2 linked regions of the Caldalkalibacillus thermarum genome follow. The protein of the gene in region 2 binds, or shares a complex with, the protein of the main gene of each other region. Links are inferred from orthologs where the notes say so. Each region holds a gene or a part of one and is shown on either strand. Other genes may lie near its edges.

Evidence for each region.
Region 1: the proteins of secY (region 2) and secA are in contact, whole or in part, in a crystal structure (PDB 3DIN), measured with the Thermotoga maritima proteins. The link is inferred for Caldalkalibacillus thermarum from one-to-one orthologs. Residues at the interface, in WP_004081795.1 of Thermotoga maritima: Glu108, Gly109, Glu110, Glu111, Ala236, Glu237, Arg238, Arg239, Ile240, Thr241, Ile242, Gln243, Tyr244, Ala245, Arg246, Arg247, Val248, Thr249, Gly250, Arg251, Arg252, Val253, Tyr254, Gly256, Ala257, Ser258, Thr259, Tyr260, Leu261, Pro262; in WP_004082002.1 of Thermotoga maritima: Glu261, Ala262, Arg263, Lys300, Ala301, Arg302, Thr303, Ile304, Ile305, Leu323, Tyr324, Asp325, Pro326, Val329, Ser330, Tyr333, Ile336, Lys340, Phe345, Val349, Glu363, Phe364, Tyr374, Ser375, Gly376, Gly377, Glu393, Ile395, Thr482, Ser483.

Annotation. Positions count from the first base shown.
Region 1 is NZ_BMKZ01000016.1:12,460-25,802, reverse strand. The notes cover bases 5,580-8,674. They hold secA (preprotein translocase subunit SecA), read right to left. Parts: upstream 8,356-8,674; coding sequence 5,803-8,355; downstream 5,580-5,802. Outside these bases: IEW48_RS08115 (AMP-binding protein), read right to left, coding at 1-749; IEW48_RS08105 (AMP-binding protein), read right to left, coding at 1,874-2,974; IEW48_RS08095 (YitT family protein), read right to left, coding at 3,636-4,442; IEW48_RS08080 (sensor domain-containing protein), read left to right, coding at 8,935-10,203; hpf (ribosome hibernation-promoting factor, HPF/YfiA family), read right to left, coding at 10,345-10,899; IEW48_RS08070 (chemotaxis protein CheW), read right to left, coding at 11,105-11,680; flagellar export chaperone FliS, read right to left, coding at 11,667-12,080; IEW48_RS08060 (hypothetical protein), read right to left, coding at 12,107-12,496; IEW48_RS08055 (flagellar hook-associated protein 2), read right to left, coding at 12,596-13,343. UniProt on the Escherichia coli protein: Required for protein export, interacts with the SecYEG preprotein conducting channel.
Region 2 is NZ_BMKZ01000012.1:20,503-28,617, forward strand. The notes cover bases 374-3,336. They hold secY (preprotein translocase subunit SecY), read right to left. Parts: upstream 2,517-3,336; coding sequence 1,230-2,516; downstream 374-1,229. Other genes in these bases: map (type I methionyl aminopeptidase), read right to left, coding at 374-552; IEW48_RS06465 (adenylate kinase), read right to left, coding at 549-1,202; rplO (50S ribosomal protein L15), read right to left, coding at 2,516-2,956; rpmD (50S ribosomal protein L30), read right to left, coding at 2,990-3,178; rpsE (30S ribosomal protein S5), read right to left, coding at 3,192-3,336. Also shown: more of map, read right to left, coding at 1-373; more of rpsE, read right to left, coding at 3,337-3,689; rplR (50S ribosomal protein L18), read right to left, coding at 3,710-4,078; rplF (50S ribosomal protein L6), read right to left, coding at 4,092-4,628; rpsH (30S ribosomal protein S8), read right to left, coding at 4,656-5,054; IEW48_RS06505 (type Z 30S ribosomal protein S14), read right to left, coding at 5,088-5,273; rplE (50S ribosomal protein L5), read right to left, coding at 5,343-5,885; rplX (50S ribosomal protein L24), read right to left, coding at 5,912-6,226; rplN (50S ribosomal protein L14), read right to left, coding at 6,294-6,662; rpsQ (30S ribosomal protein S17), read right to left, coding at 6,715-6,978; rpmC (50S ribosomal protein L29), read right to left, coding at 6,997-7,200; rplP (50S ribosomal protein L16), read right to left, coding at 7,190-7,624; rpsC (30S ribosomal protein S3), read right to left, coding at 7,627-8,115. UniProt on the Escherichia coli protein: The central subunit of the protein translocation channel SecYEG. Consists of two halves formed by TMs 1-5 and 6-10.

The sequences.
Region 1 (13,343 bases), on a different replicon or contig from region 2:
CCTTCGATCACATCCGCATACTTCTGCGCCACAAATTGGCGCCTGATCTTGCGGGTCCGGGTCAGTTCCTCATCATCAGCATCCAGCTCCTTATACAAGAGCACAAAGCGTTCCACACGGGCCGTTTCAGGCAAATCCTTGTTAATCCGCTCCACTTCCTTGCGGATTAATTCCAGCACCTCCGGCTTTTGGGACAGGTCGGTGTAGGTGGTGTAGGCGATCTGCTGGTTTTCCGCCCACTGCCCCACATTTTCCATATCAATGTTGAGGATGGCAGCAACAAACGGCCGGCCGGTACCCACCGCCATTGCTTCCTTAATATATGGGCTGAATTTCAGCTTGTTCTCTATAAATTGCGGGCTGTACATGTCGCCGTTATCCAGACGGATCACATCTTTCAGGCGGTCGATGACGATCAAGTGGCCGTCTTCATCCAGCTCTCCCGCATCTCCGGTGTGCAGCCAGCCATCGGTGATGGTTTCCCGGGTCGCCTGTTCGTTTTTGTAGTACCCCTTGAACACACTGGGACTCTTAATTAAAATTTCGCCTTTTTCAGAAATCTTAACCTCTGTGCCAGGAATGGGCACTCCGACAGTTTCATATTTAATATCCCCGTCCTGATGGACAATGGCGATGCCGGCCACCTCTGTCTGGCCGTAGATCTGTTTCAGATTCACGCCAATAGCGTGGAAAAACCGGGTCACATCAGGCCCCAATGCCGCTCCTCCCGTGTAGGCCCTTTGTGACATACTCCCACCACCTACGCTAACGCTTAGAGGTGGGGGCTTCTCGGGTAATCCCATCTCATGATGGGAAGTTGACCGAGCGATCCCCGTGTGCCCCACGGTTCGAGATCCAGTTAGGCAGTCCCTAACTGTTTCAGGCCTTCTTTTTTGATATTGATGGCGGCGCTGGTGTCTCTATCTGCCACAAAACCGCATGCACAACGAAATAGACGTTCGGAAAGCGATAGAGACACCTTCACTCGACCACAACATGAACACGTTTTGGATGAGGGGAACCATTTGTCGATTTTGATCAGCTTCTTTCCCTGTTCTGCTAACTTGTATTGAAGGAAAGTAGTGAACAGGCCCCAGCCGTTGTCGTGGACGCTTTGACCGAAATGGAGGGCTTGAGACATCCCCTTCATGTTGAGGTCTTCAATCACCACGGCATCATACCGGTTGGCCAATTGTCGTGAAGCCTGATGCAGAAAATCCTGACGTTGGTTGGCAATCTTTTCGTGCAATTGGGCTACTTTCCGCCGCTGTTTGTGCCAACGGTTGGAACCTTTCCTGCGGCGTGACAGCACCCGTTGGGCTAGGGCCAGTTTTTCCAAGGCTTGCCGGTAAAATCGAGGATAATTGGCTCTCTTACCCTCGCTATCGACATACAGCATATTCATGGAAAAATCGAGCCCGCAAGCTTCATGTTGCCATTAACCACATTTGTGGTGTACGACTGTTTCGCCTTGCGGCTTTTGAACTTGGGAAATCCCGCTCGGCCAGAGAAGAAGTTGGTGAATGCTTTTTGTAGGTTTAATTGAGCGTTGGCTAAGGCAAGACTATCGACTTCTTTGAGCCATGGAAAATCCCGTTTGTACTTGGCCGGAGTGGGGAACTTGTGCTTTTTCAAGGCTTCTTTGTCGTCCTTGAACGTGTCATAAATGTGTAGACGATCTTCAAGCATTTTGTTGTAGACGAAGCGGACGCAACCGAACGTTTTGGCGAGCAGTTGTTCTTGTTCTTGTGTTGGATACAAACGGAATTTGTAGGCTTTGTTGGGCATATTCACATCACCTGCCCACAATACGAACGTTTGTTTGATTTTATTTTACCACACTCATCATATTGAGGCTACATCAAACCGACATTCATCTCCCACTTTCGCTTCGCTTAGAAGTGGGAGACTTCTGTCGGAGGTAAGTTAAACGCAACAGGCCTAAATGGTCGCGGATGGCGCTGAAAATCAGCCAGTCCCAAAACAGATAGCTCAGTTTCAGGTCCCAACCAATGGGTTTCTTGTTGATCAACGCATCGGCCCGCCTGTAGCCCGTTTTCATGGCCAGCTGATACAATTTCCGTTTCAGCCACCCTGCATCCTGAATCCGCACCTGCACTTTGGACACCATGTCCTCCCAGATGCGCGGCGGGGAAAACATGGTATGGGGGCCGATTTCCCGCAGATTTTCCTGTACGGTATTGGTCTCCTCGGGAAAATTGACGGTAAAACCAATATGCAGTGCTGAGGAAAGACTCATCATCTGCTCCCCGATCCAGGCCAAAGGCAAGAAAGAGAGGAATTCGTCCCCCGGCTCCATGGGGTCCATCTTCATCAAGCTTACACCCATGTTGATCAGATTATGATGGGACAGCATCGCTGCTTTGGGGTGGCCGGTGGTCCCGGAGGTGTAGCAGAAGATGGCAATATCATCGCCTCGGCCTTTCTCCACTTCGGCTTCAAAAACCAGGGCATCCGGCCGCTGCCTGTATTTTTCCCCCAGGTCCTGCACGTCCTTAAAACTGAGTAAGCGCTCATTCTGATACATGCGTAAACCTTTGGGATCGTAATAAATGATATATTCCACCTGAGGGATCTCCTCTTTGGTTTCCAGCAATTTATCCACTTGTTCCTGGTCTTCGGCGATCACAATCTTCACTTCACTGTGATTCAGAAAATAGACCAGCTCCTTGGGCAGCGAATCCTGATAAATCCCGACCGAGATCCCGCCCAAGCTCTGGGCCGCCAAAGCCCCAAACAGCCATTCGGGACGGTTATCCCCAATAATTGCCAGGCGGTCTCCCCGCTGAAACCCCAATTCTAACAAACCGTAAGAGAACGCTTTCACATTGTCGTAATATTCCCTCCAGGTGAACTCCTGCCAAATCCCAAATTCTTTTTCCCTTAGCGCTACGGCCTCACCCATCGTTTCTGCTTTCTGCTTAAGCAGCTTAGGCAAGGTCACTTCTGTCATGCCCTCAAAGCCTCCTTTGTTCATGATCAAGTTCACGACCATGTTTGTGACCATCCATCAGACATGGGTCCTGGTCCCTCATAACAGCCCTAAATGGCTTCCTGGCCAAGGTAGGCTTCAATCACCCGGGGATCATTCTGCACCTCCTCCGGCTTGCCGTAACCGATCCGCTTGCCAAAATCCAGGACGGCAATGCGGTGGGAAAGTTCCATGACCACGCCCATGTCATGCTCAATCAGAACGATGGTGATGCCCCGCTCTTCGTTAATGTCCAAAATGAAGCGGGCCATATCTTCTTTCTCTTCATTGTTCATGCCGGCCATCGGTTCATCCAGAAGCAACAGCTTCGGCTCCGCGGCCAGCGCCCGGCCCAGCTCCACCCGTTTCTGCAAACCGTAAGACAACATGCCCACAGGCTGGTTGCGGATGTGCTCAATTTCCAAAAAGTCTCTTGGTCCGGTTCTTTTGACCACATCGGGCTAACAGGACACGCTTTCCTTCTGCCGGCAGCCGCCCGTTCACTAAAAAGGCCTTGCAAAAGGCGTGAAACTTCTGCAAGGCCTTAATGTTAATGGGCACAGGCGGCTCACCAGGGGCCAAGCCGCACTGTGCAGCTTCACTTCACCACCCTGTTCGCCGCTCAGCTCGCCTGTGTGTAAAATTATTCAACCTTAAATCCTTCTCCCAATACTTCATTGGCGTCAGTGACCACCACAAAGGCAGACGGATCGATGCGCCGCACCAGTTCTTTCAATTTGGTCACTTCCATTTGGTTCACCACACACATCAGCATCTCCCGTGGCCTGTCAGTGTAACCGCCGGTGGCCGTCAAACGGGTCACGCCCCGGTCCAAATCGTGCAAAATCGCGCGGCGCAGTTCCTCCTGCTGGTTGGAGATAATAAAGGCCACTTTGGCATAACCCATGCCCATCTGGACCACATCAATGGTCTTGCTGGTAATGAACAAGGCAATCAGGGCATACAGGGCCAGTTCAATGTTAAACACAACAGCCGATGAAATCACAATCAGGCCATCAATGATCAAAATGCCCAGCCCTAAGCGGAGTCCGGTAAACTTGTGCACAATTTGAGCGGCCAAATCCACCCCTCCGGTGGAGGCCCTGCCTCTGAACACCAGCCCCAGACCGGCGCCCACCCCGACGCCTCCAAATAACGCGGCTAAAAAGGGGTTGTCAGTGACGGGGCTGAGCTGAGAGGTCAAGACAACAGCCAGGGGCAAGCAGACGGTGCCCACTAACGTTTTTAAGCCGAACTGTTTGCCCAGGATGGCCACACCAGCCACAAAGAGGGGGATGTTAATTCCCCACTGGATGTAGCCTGGTTCAATGTCCGTGAGATAACCCAGTATAGTGCTGATCCCAACCACGCCGCCAGAGGCAATCCGGTTGGGATACAAAAACAGATTAAAGGCTAACGCCACCAATGTAGCCCCGGCAAAGAGATACATATAGTCTTTGATGACCAGCAGCCAGTGGGGCAGGGGCTTCTCCCTTTTGCGCCTCGCCAAGAGCTCCACCTCCATTTTGCCGAGAAAAAACCTATTGGTGTGACCCAATAGGTTTCTCCCCGAGAGACCGTTATGGTGCTTGTACTGCCATGCTGCTTTTACTGTGCCTTATCAGAGAGTTTGGATCTGAGGTAAGCATCGATAAACAGATCAATTTCGCCATCCATCACCGCTTGCACATTGCCCGTCTCCACATTGGTGCGATGATCCTTGACCATGCTGTAGGGATGGAAGACATAGGATCGAATCTGGTTGCCCCAGCCGATCTCCTTCTGTTCCCCTTTCAATTCAGCGAGCTTTTTTTGCTGTTCTTCAATGTGTTTTTCGTACAGACGGGCCTTCAAGATTTTCATGGCTTTTTCCCGGTTTTTAATTTGGGAACGTTCCGACTGGCAGGTCACCACGATGCCCGTGGGCAAATGGGTGATGCGCACGGCAGAATCGGTGGTGTTGACGTGCTGTCCTCCTGCCCCGCTGGAGCGGTAGGTATCAATTTTCAAGTCTTCCTGGCGGATCTCGATTTCCACGTTGTCATCCATTTCCGGCATCACATTACAGGACACAAAGGAAGTATGGCGGCGGCCCGAGGCATCAAAGGGACTGATGCGCACCAGCCTGTGGATGCCTTTTTCCGCCTTTAAATAGCCGTAAGCATTATGCCCCTTGATCAGCAGGGTGACACTTTTCACCCCTGCTTCATCCCCGGGCAGATAATCCAGCGTTTCGACCTTAAACCCTTTGGATTCTGCCCAACGGGTGTACATTCTGAGCAACATGGATGCCCAATCCTGGGACTCTGTTCCGCCGGCGCCGGGATGAAGCTCCAGGATGGCGTTGTTTTTATCATAAGGTTCGTTCAGCAAGAGTTCCAATTCAAATTGGCTGGCTTCGTCCTTGAGTTTGCGCACAGCCTGCCCTGCTTCCTGGACGAGGGACTCGTCATCTTCTTCTTCAGCCAACTCCAGCATCACTTCAATCTCCTCAAACTGGCTGTGGAGCTTGTTCATCTGCTCCACTTGCTGTTTAAGGGCGTTGGCTTCGCTGATGATGGCTTGGGCCTTGTTTTGGTCATTCCAGAAATCAGGCGCACTCATCACCTGTTCAAGTTCCTGAATGCGGGCCTCTTTTTTAGGTAAGTCAAAGAGACCCCCTTATGTTACTCAGGCGCTGCGCTAACGCCGTTAATTCTTGCCGCAGTTCATTCACAGACATGACCCATCACTCCTCTGTCAGCATCGGTTTCCCGGTTTCGGCTCCAAGTGTATATTGATGTTTTCCGCACAATCACTATTATAGCCGATCACGAGGTTTGTCCACAACAGCGTTTATATTTTTTGCCGCTGCCGCACGGACACAGTTCATTGCGGCCAATTTTCTTGCCCACGCGGACCGGTTGCGGCTTAGGTTTCTCCCCGCCGGGAGCCTGGGCTGCCGGGCGGGCTCCAGGCTGGACAGGAGTGGGCCGGACCGATTCACCCTGGGCCACAGCCTGACGCTCCACATTGGGCGTGATGTGGGCTTTAAGAATATAGGTGGCCACTTCTTCCTCAATGGCTTCAATCATGTTTTGGAACATTTCAAAGCCTTCCATCTGATAGGCCCTGAGCGGGTCAGTCTGGCCATAGGCGCGCAAATGGATGCCCTGCCGCAGCTGGTCCATGGCATCGATGTGGTCCATCCACTTGGTATCCACTGCCCGCAAGACCACCACTTTTTCAAATTCCCGCATCAGTTCCGGGCCCACTTCCTGCTCCCGCTGGTCATAAATGGCCTTGATCTTGTGCATGAACAGGTCAATGATCTCCTCCCGGGGCTTCATTTTAATCTCACCGACGGTGACGGTGCCCTCATGGAAGAAGGTGGCGTTGGCATAGTCAATAATGGCCTGGTAATCCCAGTCTTCAGGCACTTCGCTGTCCGGGGTGTGCAGGTTGACAATGCGTTCCACCACACTTTTGAGCATGCCTTCCACCACATCGCGCAGGCTGTCCCGTTCCAGCACTTCCCGGCGCTGTTTGTAAATAATTTCCCGCTGCTGGTTAATCACATCATCGTACTGCAGCAGCCACTTGCGGATGTCAAAGTTATGCCCTTCCACCCGCTCCTGGGCTTTTTCAATGGCCCGGGTGATCATCCGGCTCTCAATGGGCTGGTCCTCATCCATGCCGAGGCGCTCCATCATGCCCATGATATTCTCCCCGCCAAAGCGGCGCATCAGCTCGTCCTCCAGCGAGATAAAAAACTGGCTGGAACCGGGATCTCCCTGGCGCCCGGCCCGTCCGCGGAGCTGGTTGTCAATGCGGCGGGACTCATGCCGCTCCGTGCCGATAATATGCAGCCCGCCCAGTTCGGCCACGCCTTCCCCTAACACAATATCAGTTCCCCGTCCGGCCATGTTGGTGGCGATGGTGACCGCGCCCCGCTGGCCGGCTTGGGCAATAATCTCCGCTTCCCGCTCATGGTGTTTGGCATTGAGCACCTGGTGGGGAATGCCTTCTTTTTTGAGCATGGCCGACAGCAGCTCCGATTTTTCAATGGAGACCGTGCCGACCAGGACCGGCTGCCCTTTTTTGTGCCGTTCGACGATCTCTTTGACCACGGCCCGGAACTTGGCCGCTTCCGTTTTATAAACCATGTCGGGCAAGTCTTTACGGATCATGGGTTTGTTGGTGGGAATGACATACACGTCCAGGCCATAGATTTTGCGAAACTCTTCTTCCTCTGTTTTGGCCGTCCCCGTCATGCCGGCCAGTTTTTTATACATGCGGAAGTAGTTCTGGAAGGTGATCGTGGCCAAGGTCATGCTTTCCTGATGGATCTGCAGCCCTTCCTTGGCCTCAATGGCCTGGTGCAGCCCGTCACTGTAGCGGCGGCCGTGCATCAGGCGGCCGGTAAACTCATCGACAATCACCACTTCGCCGTTTTGGACCACATAATCCACATCCCGGCGCATGATCACCCGGGCTTTGAGGGCCTGGGTGATGTGATGGTTAATGAGCACATTGGCATGATCATAGAGGTTGTCAATGCCAAAAAAGCGCTCCGCTTTGGCCACCCCTTCTTCGGTCAGCATCACGTTGCGGGCCTTCTCGTCCACCGTGTAGTCCCTGTCTTTGACCAGGCTGGCCACAAAGCGGTCCGCCGCCTGGTAATACTGGGTGGAACGCTGGGCCTGTCCGGAGATGATCAGCGGGGTGCGGGCCTCGTCAATGAGGATGCTGTCCACCTCGTCCACAATGGCAAAATTGAGGGGCCGCTGCACCATCTGCTCCTTATACAGCACCATGTTGTCCCGCAAGTAGTCAAAACCAAACTCATTGTTGGTGCCATAGGTCACATCAGCGGCATAGGCTTCCTTTTTCTCTTGCTGGGACATCCCGCTGATATTCAGCCCCACCGTAAGCCCTAAAAAGTTATACAGCTTGCCCATCTGCTCACTGTCCCGTTTGGCCAGGTATTCGTTGACGGTGACCAGATGGACCCCCTTGCCGGTCAAAGCATTTAAATAAATGGGGAGGGTTGCCACCAAGGTTTTCCCTTCCCCAGTCTTCATCTCCGCGATTTCCCCTTTATGCAGCACAATGCCGCCCAACAGCTGCACATCAAAATGGCGCATATTGAGCACCCGTTTGGATGCTTCCCGGCAAACGGCATAGGCCTCGGGCAACAGGTCATCCAGCGTTTCACCCCTGGCCAGCCGCTCTTTAAAGTGCTGTGTTTTTTGCTGCAGCTCATTATCAGATAGGCGTTCCATCTCCGGTTCAAGACTGTTAATATGTTCCACAATTTTGTACATTTGTTTTAGCTCTTTTTCGGTGGGATCTCCAAACCACTTCTTCAACCATCCGAGCATCATTGATCGCTCCTTTTCAGCGCCTGTCCCTTGTCCTCAACCATAGTTTTCGCCAGCTCTGTTCTGTAGGTGATCAGGCGAGTGACATCATGCCTATTTTACCAGATGAAAGCGGAGGGACACAAGGAATGTGGGGAAGGGGGCAAAGTAGCATGGAGGGGCAGTTTTTATCGAATTGTGTCAAAATCATTCGAAATATGGCGATAATACTATTGATCAACAGTCTGAAATTATTTATCATTATTATAGTATGACTATGACCATGATTAATGGCCATCATGTCTCACATGTGTACCATCGTATTGAGTTGGTTCTTTTAGTTTGATATTTGTCATTCTATATTTGCACGACAAAAGTTTATTTTTACCAGCCAGGATGATTGTCTGACGAATGATAACAACAAATTTAAATATAAAAACGATAAAGGCAAAACTGTGGAAACACAGTGACGCAAAGCTACAGGGGCTAAGGTCCGCCAGGGCTATGCCAGCCAGCTGCCGTTTATGGGGATCAAAACCACATCCCTCATAGACGGGTGTGGTTTTTTTATATCCTGCAAGCTGAGAGGTAGGTACCTGTATGGCAAAAAAGAGCAATCAGTCTGCTCCAAGTCTCCAACTCGTCAATAAAGAAATGGAAGAGACACTCATTAAATCAGGACAACAGGTCCTAACCGTCTTAGAAAACATCCAAGGCGGGTATATTATCCTTAATCGCCACTGGGAATTTCTCTATCTTAATCCAGCCATAGAACAGCTGTTTAACATTGACCGTTTCAACCTGATTGGCAAAAATTTCTGGGATGCATTTCCTGAACTGAAAGATACCAAGTTTTACCAGGCCTATACCCGCCCAGGGGACAAGCAGGCCAGGCAATTCAGAGAATGGTATGCGCCCCTGAACCGGTGGTTTGAAGTGACCGTTTCCTCTTCCCAAGATATTGTCGCCATCTACTTCAGAGACCTATCGGAACAGCAAGGCACCCAGGTTATGATCCATCATGCTGTTCATGACGGAGCAGGAGACAAACAATACCGGCTTTTTAAGGGAGATATGAATGTTGACCAGTTAAAGCACATTGTGTTGGAACATGACCTGCCTCATGCGCTGGAAAACAATCAGCTCCGTGTTTACTACCAGCCCCAAATCGATAACACAACAGGAACCATTTGCGGGATGGAAGCCCTTATCCGCTGGGAGCATCCCACGCTGGGATTGGTGTCACCCAGTGAATTCTTGCCTGTGGCTGAAGCCAATGGCTTAATCACAGCCATTGGGCAGTGGGTGTTACAGACTGCCTGCCAGCAAGTAAAAACATGGCAGCAGCAGGAGGGGCGCCCAATTCATGTCTCTGTCAATTTTTCAGCCTTACAATTTCAGCAAGATAATCTAGCCGGTATCGTGCAGCAAGTCCTGGACACAACCGGATTGGAACCCGCTAGTCTCAGAGTGGAGATCACCGAATCAGCGATGATGACCAACCTGGAACAAACTGCCGCTACCTTAAAGCAATTAAAATCCCGGGGCATCCAGCTCGCCGTCGACGATTTTGGCATGTATTACTCTTCTTTGCAATATTTAAAGCACTTCCCACTGGACTTGATCAAAATCGACCGCTCTTTTATTATGGATATGCACAACCAACACAAAGATCAGGAAATTGTGAAAACCATTATAGAATTGGGGCACCGGTTGGGCCTGAAAGTGTGTGCTGAAGGCGTGGAATACGAGGAGCAATTCACTTTGCTTAAAGATTTTGGCTGTGATGAGGCACAAGGATTCTTATTCAGCAGACCCATGCCCTCTGAAGAGATAGAGCGGCTGCTGCACACCACACCCCGGATGTAAGGCTAGATCAAGCTGTGTTCACAAGGGCTGAATCAAGCAGTGTTCATGCTTAAGCTGCGTTCAACTCATCTCCCTGTAAAATGAAGGGCTGTCACCAAAGGAATGCTTTGGGGACAGCCCTTTTTTAGGTTTATTTTCGTTTTATTCCGGCTGAATCAGGCCGTAACGGCCATCCTTGCGCTTGTAAACCACGCTCACCTTTTGGGTTTCTGCATCGGAAAAGACAAAGAAATTGTGACCCAACAGATCCATTTGCAACACGGCTTCCTCGGCATCCATCGGCTTTAAGTTAAACCGTTTGGTACGCACGATCTCAATTTTGTCATCTGTTTCTTCTTCATGCGTCTCTTCGGCTTGGCCATTCACCTCTTGGAAAAGCTGCTTCACACTTCCGTCTTGCCGGAATTTGCGGTTGATCTTGGTTTTATATTTACGGATTTGGCGCTCCAGTTTTTCCACAACCAGATCAATTGAGGCATACATGTCCAGGCTCTTTTCCTCGGCACGGAGGAGCAACTTCGGCATGGGGATGGTTACTTCCACGCTGTGTTCATCCCGGGTCACTTTCAAGGTGACATATACATCGGAGGTAATGTCTTCATTAAAGTACCGCTCCAGGCGTCCGACCTTCTTTTCCACATAATCGCGCAAAGCCGGAGTGACCTCAATATTTTCCCCACGAATATTAAATTTCATGGTCTCATCCTCCTCTCACTTTGTGTTATACTTATTCGACATTTTTCCTAAAATTCCTACCTAAACTTAGACTTTTTTCACATTTTTGTCGAAAAAGATAGACATTTTCTTGACAGTGAACCAGTTGGCTAATGTTGTCCCTGTCCACAACATTCCTGTTTATGCACACAATAAAAAACCGGCCGCTTCAGGGCCGGGGTAGCGTCTATTTGGCAAGCCCATCTTCTGCTGCTTGGCTTACTTTTTCATCAGCACCTTCCCCATCGGCCTCAGCCGGTTCAGCTTCTTCCCCATCCTGCTGTTCGAGCTGGGCCACGTGCTGAATCTCCTGCAAAATGCCAGAGGGGTCCAGCTCATTTAACAGCTTAGACATGTTCATCAGAATAATCAGCCGCTCGTCCACTTTGGCAATCCCGAGCACGCTTTCAGAAGCAGCGCCATGCAAGTCCACTTGCTGGACCTGGTCCGGGTCAATGTCCACAACATCCTTGGCTTCATCCACCACCAAACCCATTGAGCGGCCGTCCACATCAATGACAATGATGCGCGCATCGTCTTCGTCCGTGCACTCTGCTTCCAACAGATAGGTGCGTAAATCCGCGATGGGAATCACTTGCTGGCGGATATTCAACACGCCGCGTATATGTTGGGGCACTTTGGGAATTTTGGTTGGTTTTTGCATCCGTTCAATGGAAACCACCTGCCCGATGGGAACGCCATACTCTTCCGTTCCCAGACGGAAAGCGACAATTTTACGGCTCTCAAGCTTAGAATTTGCCATCATGCGGGACTCCTCCACCATACTGTTTTTGCCGGTTCAAACGCAAAACCTCTTTCCAGGTGTCGCGGAACTGGCTGACGTATGTTTCCACCTCATCCAAAATGGCCGCGTCATTGTTGATATTGGCTTCAATCAGGCGGCGGAGTATATAGTCATACATCCGCAGCATATCCTTGGCCACAGCGTAATCCGTGTTCAGGGTGACCATCAGCTCCCGGATGATATCCTGCGCCTTTTGCATATACTTGTTCCGCTCTTGGATGTTATTTTCCTCTATCGCCTGCCGGGCTTGCTTAATAAAATTAAGGCACCCGTTATATAACATGAGCGTTAATTCGCCGGGAGAGGCGGTTTGCACCGCATTGTGCTTGTACGTTTGATAGGGATTGCGGACAGACAATGAGACGCCTCCTTTCAGGACAATCCTTACTTGCGCTTGTCAATATAGGTTCCGTCTGTGTATATGGCCGCATAAGGCTGCTGGTATTTGTGCGCGGCCTGCTTGCCTTGGTTCAGCTTCTGCAGTTGCCGGGCAAAAGCAGTGTACAAGCTGCGCAGCCGTTCGTTCAGTTCCGGTTCCCAATCTTTAAGCCGGGCTAAGAGTTCCTTTTCCTCCCCTGTCCAAGCCAAGCTGCCCTCCTGCTGCAGATGTTGCAGCTTGGCTATTGTGTGGCCCCGTGCCTCAACCGCCGCCTGCAACTGTTCCACGACAGCCGGGTCATTCTTGTTCATATCCTCATGGACACGGGCCAGTTGCTCCCGGATACGGCAGGTTTCAGCATACAGCCGTTGAAGCAGTTCTCTGTGTGTCTCCATGGACAGAGCTCCTTTGACAGCTTAAATCGTTCCTTTAATCAAATATGGAAATGCGCTCCCCGGTTAAAATGAGCTTTTCACGTTGAAGAAGTGTCAGCCTTACATGTTAAAGAAGTGGGTCAGCAGGAACATGGTTTGCTGGTTCATGTCATTAATGGCCTTCTCCATCGCGGTAAACTGGCGCCAGTAACGTTCCTCAATGCGGGCCAAACGGTCTTCCCAACGGGCAATCTGATCATCTATGTCACGCAATTGCCGCCCCAAGACACTTTGATCCCCTGTCGTGATGCCCGGGGAACCGGCCCGGTCACGGAGGCGGCTGATGCTGTCACCCACCACCTGATAGATGCGCCGCCCGATGCCCATTTGATCCCGGTTGCCTTCTTCCGCCGGAGCTTGCGTAAACAAGGCCATGACTTCATCAGGACGCTCAGCAATCGCTTCCCGCAACTTGGCTTCGTTAATGACCAGCCTGCCCCCGTCCCGCCAGTTGCTTGAGGTGGTAATGCCGATTTCCGCCAAGTGGCGCAACTGGCCGGCAGGAATGCCTTCTATCGGGTTGGTCCAAGCCTGGCGCAGGTCAACCAGCACCTGGCGCAGGAGGGGATCATTGCGCAACAGGCCGCTCCGGGCCCGTTCGTCCCAGCGCTTGGCCTCCGTTTCGGACAAGGCTTCCCGCTGCTCGTCGGTCAGCGGAGGATAGTCCCTGTAACGGGGTTCATTCAGTTTTTCATTAATTTTGTCGATCAGTTCATTATACGCTTCGACAAAGGCTTTAATCTGCTCAAAGACCTGATCAGGATTGGATTGGACCGTAACCGTATATTCCCCCGTCTGGTACAAGGTC
Region 2 (8,115 bases):
ACCAAAGTTGGGGATCTGCGGATCTTCATGAAGCTTGGTGCCGATCCCGTGCCCCACATATTCCCGGACAATGGAGAAACCGGCGGCTTCCACATAGGTTTGAATCGCATGGGAAATGTTGGACAAGCGGGCACCGGGCTTTGCTTCAGCCAACCCTTTGTACAGCGATTGCTCCGTAATGGTGAGCAGACGCTGGTCCTCCTCACTGATTTTCCCAACCGGATACGTCCAGGCAGAGTCACCATGATAGCCTTTGAAATTGGCGCCCACATCAATGCTGATGATATCGCCTTCTTTTAGTTTGCGCTCCGACGGAATACCATGAACAAGTTCTTCGTTAACCGAGGTGCATATACTGCCAGGAAAGCCTCCATAACCTTTGAAGGAAGGCGTTGCTCCATGTGACCGAATCACTTTCTCCGCCAGGGCATCGAGCTCTTTGGTTGTAATCCCAGGTTCTATGACTTCTTGTAATGCTTGGTGCACCAGAGCTACAATACGCCCTGCTTCTCTCATAAGCTCAAGTTCTTGCTTGGATTTGGTGACAATCATGGTGTCTGACCTCTTAAAATCGTGGTGATGTCGCCAAATACCTGCTGAATGTCTTGCTCTCCGTTAACTGTGCGCAGATAACCTTTCTGCTTGTAGAAGTTAAGGAGTGGTTCTTGCTGCTTCAGGTTCACCTCAAGGCGTGTTTGAACCGTTTCTTCACTGTCATCATCACGCTGGTAGAGTGAACCTCCACACCTGTCGCACACACCTTCTTGCTTCGGAGGGTTGAATAACACGTGGTAAGTGGCACCACAATCACGACAAATGCGCCGGCCGGTCAAGCGTTTCAACAATGTTTCCTGGGCCACTTCAATATAAATCACATGATCCAATTTCCGGCCGGATTTTGCCAATATATCATCCAATGCTTCTGCTTGAGCCACGGTACGGGGGAAACCGTCAAGCAAAAAGCCTTGTTTACAATCATCTTTGGCTAATCGTTCTTTAACAATACCTATGGTGACTTCATCAGGGACCAGTTCCCCCCGGTCCATATAGGCTTTAGCCTCCCGACCGAGCGGGGTTCCGTCTTTGATGGCACCGCGGAACATATCACCCGTCGAAATATGCGGAATGCCAAAGGTGTCAACAATCTTTTCCGCCTGGGTTCCCTTTCCGGCCCCCGGCAAACCCATGAGTACAAGATTCATCAAACCCCTCCACATACTAAAGATGGTTTATTTAATAAACCCTTTATAGTGGCGCTTCACCAGCTGGCTGTTGACCTGCTTCATGGTCTCTAAAGCCACGCCGACCACAATTAAGAGCGCTGTACCTCCGATGGTCACCGTAGGAGGCAGGTTGGCCAGGGCTGAGAAAAAGACAGGTAAAATAGACACAGCTGCCAAGAATAGGGCGCCAGCCAGTGTGATGCGGTTTAAGATGCGTGTCAGATAGGTAGATGTTGTTTTGCCGGGACGAATGCCAGGGATATAGCCGCCATGCTTCTTCATGTTTTCCGCTATCTGTATAGGGTTGATTTGCACAAACGTATAGAAATAGGTGAAACCAATGATCAGAATCACGTAGAAAAACATCCCAATCGGGCTGGTATAGTCAAAATGATTAATCACCCAATCCGCTATGGGGTTTCCGGCAAAAAACATGGCTATTGTTGGCGGGAAGAAGATTAAGGACATGGCAAAGATGACCGGAATCACCCCTGCGGCATTAACCTTCAGCGGGATATGGGTGGATTGCCCACCATACATGCGCCGTCCGACCACGCGCTTGGCATATTGGACCGGAATTTTGCGCACACCTTGTTGAATATAGATCACGCCAGCCACAACGGCTAACACAACCAAGGCCAGAATGACCACTTTGAGAACACCAAAGAAAATGTTGGCTCCTTCACCAAACTCACTGAGATAAATTTGATTCAAGCTACTCGGTATGGCTGCCACAATTCCAGCAAAGATCAAGATGGAGATACCGTTGCCAATGCCTTTCTCGGTAATTTGTTCACCCAGCCACATCAGGAAAGTGGTGCCTGCTGTTAAAATCACGGCAATATACAAATAGGTGCCCAAACCGGGGTTGACCACGAGGCCAGGAAACAAGTTGTTAAAGCCAATGGACATCCCAATGGCCTGAACAAAGGCGAGTACGACAGTGCCATAACGGGTAACCTGAGCCAGTTTACGCCGTCCGGCTTCCCCTTCCCGGGCCCATTGGGCAAACTTAGGAATCACGTCCATGGTTAACAGTTGCACAATAATGGAGGCCGTAATATACGGCATGACCCCCATGGCAAAAATGGAGAAACGCTCCAGGGCTCCCCCGCCTAAAATGCTGATAATCCCCAACACATTGGCTTGGTCATACAGATTGATCACATTGGGATTAACGTTGGGTACGGGGATAAAAGCCCCGATGCGAAAGATAATTAACACCAGCAGGGTAAAGATGATTTTGCGCCGAAGGTCTTCCACTTTCATAATGTTGGAGATTGTGGCAAACATTAAATCACCTCAGTTTTTCCACCGGCAGCTTCAATTTTTTCGATGGCGGATTGGGAGAATTTGTTGGCTTTCACCGTTAACTTCACCTTAAGCTCGCCGTCGCCCAGGATTTTAAGGCCATCTTTTAAGTTTTTAACGATACCGATTTCTTTTAGCAGCTCAGGTGTAACAGTAGTGCCTTCTTCAAAGCGGTTGAGCGTCTCCAGATTAACAATGGCATACTCTTTGCGGGTCGGGTTGTTAAACCCTCGCTTGGGCAAGCGGCGGTATAATGGCATTTGACCACCTTCAAAGCCAGGACGAACGCCTCCACCCGCACGGGCCTTTTGCCCTTTTGTTCCGCGACCTGCTGTCTTACCCATGCCGCTGCCAATGCCTCGGCCGACACGTTTACGTGCTTTGCGAGATCCAGGTGCTGGTTTCAATTCATGCAGTTTCACAACGATACACCTCCTCTGTGCTCAGTGGCTGTTTTATTGCTCCACTTCTTCGACTTCAACCAAATGGCTCACTTTATTGATCATGCCGCGGATGGCAGGATTATCTTGATGCACCACAGTTTGATGGCGTTTTTTGAGTCCTAAAGCTTCAATAGTCTTCCGTTGATCGGGTTTACGACCTATCACACTGCGTTTGAGGGTGATCGCCAATTTTTTTGCCATCTGTTCTCCCTCCTTATCCTAACAGTTCCTCAACGGTCTTACCCCGTAGTCTGGCTACTTCTTCAGCTGTTTTGAGGCGCTGCAAGCCTTCAAAGGTAGCCCGGACCATATTAATGGCATTGGAGCTGCCCAGTGATTTGGTCAAGATATCTTGTACGCCAGCCAGTTCCAAAACGGCACGGACAGGACCCCCGGCAATAACTCCCGTACCTTTTGAGGCAGGTTTCATCAGCACTTTTCCGGCACCGTGATGACCGATGATTTCATGGGGAATGGTGGATTTAACAATAGGCACTTTAATCAAATTTTTCTTCGCTGCTTCAATTCCTTTGCGGATCGCATCCGGTACCTCACCTGCTTTACCTAAGCCGAAACCAACATGGCCATTGCGGTCTCCTACCACAACCAGTGCACTAAACCGGAAGCGACGGCCACCTTTAACCACTTTGGCCACACGCTTAATGGCGACGACTTTTTCTTCCAGTTCTAGTTTATTAGGGTCGATCTGCATGTTTTTCCCTCCTTTGAACATTAGAATTGCAAACCACCTTCGCGAGCAGCATCAGCCAGTGCTTTGACACGGCCATGATAGAGGTAGCCGCCGCGATCGAATACGACCTTTTGGTATCCTTTTTCGATCGCACGCTTGGCCAGCAAGGCACCTACCTGCTGAGCTGCTTCTATATTACCGCCATACTCAATCTTATCGCGCAACTCTTTATCTAAAGTGGAAGCCGAGACAAGTGTTCTTCCTTCCATATCATCGATGAGCTGGGCATAGATATGTTTCGTAGACCGGAACACATTCAGGCGTGGACGTTCCGGTGTCCCGAACACTTTGCGTCTCACCCGGGCATGGCGCTTTTTACGCGCTTTATTTTTGTCCACTTTTGTGATCATGGCTTACCCTCCTTTACTTACCTGTCTTACCTTCTTTACGGCGAACATGCTCTCCTTCATAGCGAATCCCTTTGCCTTTATAAGGCTCGGGTTCACGCACAGCGCGTATCTTGGCGGCCACAGCACCGACACGCTCTTTGTCAATGCCTTTTACTGTGATTTTGGTTTGGGAAGGAACCTCGATCTCAATGCCTTTTTCAGGCACAATCTCAACGGGATGAGAGTAACCCACGTTTAGCACCAGCTTATTGCCGCTTTTTTGGGCACGGTATCCAACCCCAACAAGTTCCAGGCTTTTTTCATATCCCTTGGTCACACCCTCCACCATGTTGGCAATCAGTGAACGGGTCGTGCCATGCAGGGATTTGTGCAGCTTATCGTCAGAAGGTCTTTCAACGACCACTTGATTGTCTTCAACACTAATTTGCATATCAGGATGAAATTGGCGGGAAAGTTCACCCTTCGGTCCTTTGACGGTCACTTCATTACCGTTAACCTTAACCTCTACCCCATCTGGGATTTGGACCGGCTTTATGCCAATGCGTGACATAAAAACACCTCCGTTTCTGCTCTGTGTTTACCAGACGTAAGCGATAACCTCGCCGCCTACATTTTGCCGGCGTGCTTCTTTGTCAGTCATGACACCTTTGGATGTGGAGATAATCGCAATGCCCAAACCGCCCAAAACGCGGGGAAGTTCATGACTTTTAACGTAGACGCGCAAGCCTGGTTTACTAATCCGTTTCAATCCGGTGATGACCCGTTCATTGTTCGGTCCGTATTTTAGATAGATACGGATAATCCCTTGTTTGTTATCTTCAATATATTCCGCATCACGAATAAATCCTTCGCGCTTTAAAATCTCCGCAATTTGCTTTTTCAGATTAGAAGCCGGTACTTCTATATATTCGTGACGAACAGCATTTGCGTTGCGAATACGTGTCAGCATATCAGCAATAGGATCTGTCATTGCCATTCCAAATTACCTCCTTCCTTCCCAAGCTCGGGATTACCAACTTGCTTTTTTCACACCAGGAATTTGACCTTTGTAGGCCAATTCACGGAAACAGATACGGCACAACCTAAATTTACGGTAAACCGAATGGGGGCGGCCGCAACGCTCACAACGGGTGTAAGCACGCACTTTAAATTTCGGCTTCCGCTTGGCTTTGGCGATCATGGATTTTTTGGCCACTTTGTTGATTCCCTCCTTCTGTCACGTGTTTGAGATTTAACGGGATCTGCCGCTACATTTCTCCGTTGTTTACTTTCTGAAAGGCATACCCATTTCATCAAGCAAGGCTCTGCATTCTTCATCCGTTTGGGCTGTGGTCACAATCACCACATCCATGCCGCGCACTTTGTCAATTTTATCGTAGTCGATCTCAGGAAAAATCAGTTGTTCTTTCAAACCTAACGTGTAGTTTCCCCGTCCGTCAAAGGATTTAGGGGATACGCCTCTAAAGTCACGCACCCGGGGCAAAGCAACATTAAACAGTTTATCCAGGAAGTGATACATCCGTTCCCCGCGCAGGGTCACTTTGGCACCGATAGGCATCCCTTCGCGAATTTTAAAACCGGCAATGGACTTTTTGGCGCGGGTAATCACCGGCTTTTGGCCTGTGATGGCTTGAAGGTCAGCAACAGCGCCGTCCAGCACCTTGGGGTTGTGAGCTGCTTCTCCAATTCCCATGTTGATCACAACTTTTTCAATCTTAGGCACTTGCATGACGTTTTTATAATTAAACTTTTGCATGAGCGCAGGAACGACTTCATTGCGGTATTTTTCCAGCAATCTTGCTGCCATGAGTGACAACCTCCTTTCAAACTCCATTATTTATCCAATGGCTCACCGGACTTTTTGGCGATGCGTACTTTTTTGCCGTTTTCCAGCACTTTGTACCCCACGCGGGTTGGCTCGCCTGTTTTCGGATCGAGCGGCATCACATTGGAAACATGAATGGGCGCTTCTTGGGTAATAATGCCCCCTTGGGGATTGGCCTGATTGGGTTTTTGATGTTTTTTGACCAGATTAACCCCTTCAACCAAAACACGGTTTTTGCGGGGATAAGCGGCAATGACGCGCCCCTTCTTTCCTTTGTCTTTACCGGCAATCACCATGACGATATCGTCTTTTTTGACATGCATCTGTTGTGCACCTCCTACCTGTCAATCTCAGGTTGTGATCGTTCCATCCCTTTTATCGCTTTCTCACTTAAAGCACCTCAGGGGCAAGGGAAATAATTTTCATAAAGTCTTTGTCACGCAGCTCACGAGCCACTGGGCCGAAAATACGTGTGCCGCGGGGACTTTTATCATCACGTACGATGACGGCAGCATTTTCATCAAAGCGAATATAAGATCCGTCCTTGCGGCGAACACCTTTTTTGGAGCGCACAACGACTGCTTTGACCACATCACCTTTTTTAACAACGCCTCCGGGTGTTGCATCCTTCACCGAGCAGACAATCATATCTCCGATATTGGCATATTTGCGACCGGAACCACCAAGCACTTTGATGCACAAGAGTTCTCTTGCTCCGGTATTGTCAGCCACTTTCAAACGAGTCTCTTGTTGAATCATCCTAAGACCTCCTCTCTGCTAAGCCATTTCGTTAGGAAAGGCGAGTGAATCCTTAAATGATGACACCTTCTTCGACGATTTCAACCAGACGCCAACGCTTCTCTTTGGACAGCGGACGAGTTTCCATGATTTTTACAATGTCGCCCACTTTAGCCTGATTGTGTTCATCATGGGCTTTATATTTTTTAGTGTATTTCACACGCTTTTTGTACAGCGGGTGCATTTTGTACGTTTCAACAGCGACCGTAATGGTTTTGTCCATTTTATCACTGACGACTCTTCCGATTTGAACTTTGCGTCGATTACGTTCTGCCATCTTGCAACCCCCTTTCGATTATTTGGAGTTAATGCCCAGTTCCCTTTCGCGCAACACAGTTTTTGCTCGGGCAATGTCTTTGCGTACCTGACGAATGCGTGCCGTATTGTCCAGTTGTCCTGTTGCCAATTGAAAACGAAGGTTAAACAACTCTTCCTTTAAAGCAGCAATTTTTTGCTCGATTTCGGCCGTGGTCATGTTACGGAATTCGCTAGCTTTCATTGTGCTCACCACCCACACCTTCACGTTTGACAAACTTCGTTTTGATCGGAAGTTTGTGTGAGGCTAATCTTAAAGCTTCACGGGCAACTTCTTCAGGCACGCCGGCCAGTTCAAACATCACTTTGCCAGGTTTGACAACAGCAACCCATCCTTCCGGAGAACCTTTACCGGAACCCATGCGCACCTCCAACGGCTTCTTCGTGTAGGGCTTGGATGGGAAAATCTTGATCCATACCTTACCGCCACGTTTGATATAGCGTGTCATGGCCACACGGGCAGCTTCAATTTGGCGGTTGGTGATCCAGGCAGGCTCAAGAGCTTGCAAGCCGTATTCGCCGAAGGTAACTTCTGTGCCGCCTTTGGCGCGCCCTTTCATTCTGCCGCGATGCTCTTTACGGTATTTAACACGTTTCGGCATTAGCATGATTATTGACCTCCTTCCGCTCTCTTCTTTCTCTTTTGAGGCAGAACTTCTCCACGGTAAATCCATACTTTGACGCCAATTTTTCCGTAAGTGGTGTCCGCTTCAGCGGTACCATAGTCAATATCCGCACGCAAGGTATGCAATGGAACTGTTCCTTCGCTATAACCTTCACTGCGGGCGATGTCTGCACCACCCAAACGACCGCTCACCATCGTTTTGATCCCTTTAGCCCCGGCACGCATGGTGCGTTGAATCGCTTGTTTCATAGCCCGTCTGAAGGAGATCCGGTTTTCGATCTGACGGGCAATGTTTTCGGCCACGAGTTTAGCATCAAGATCAGGCTGCTTGATTTCGCTGATATTTAAATGAACCCGTTTGCCCGTCATTTTATTTAAAGCTTTTCTTAACGCTTCAACTTCGGAGCCGCCTTTACCGATCACCATTCCAGGCTTAGCCGTATGAATCGTAATGTTAACGCGGTTGGCTGCACG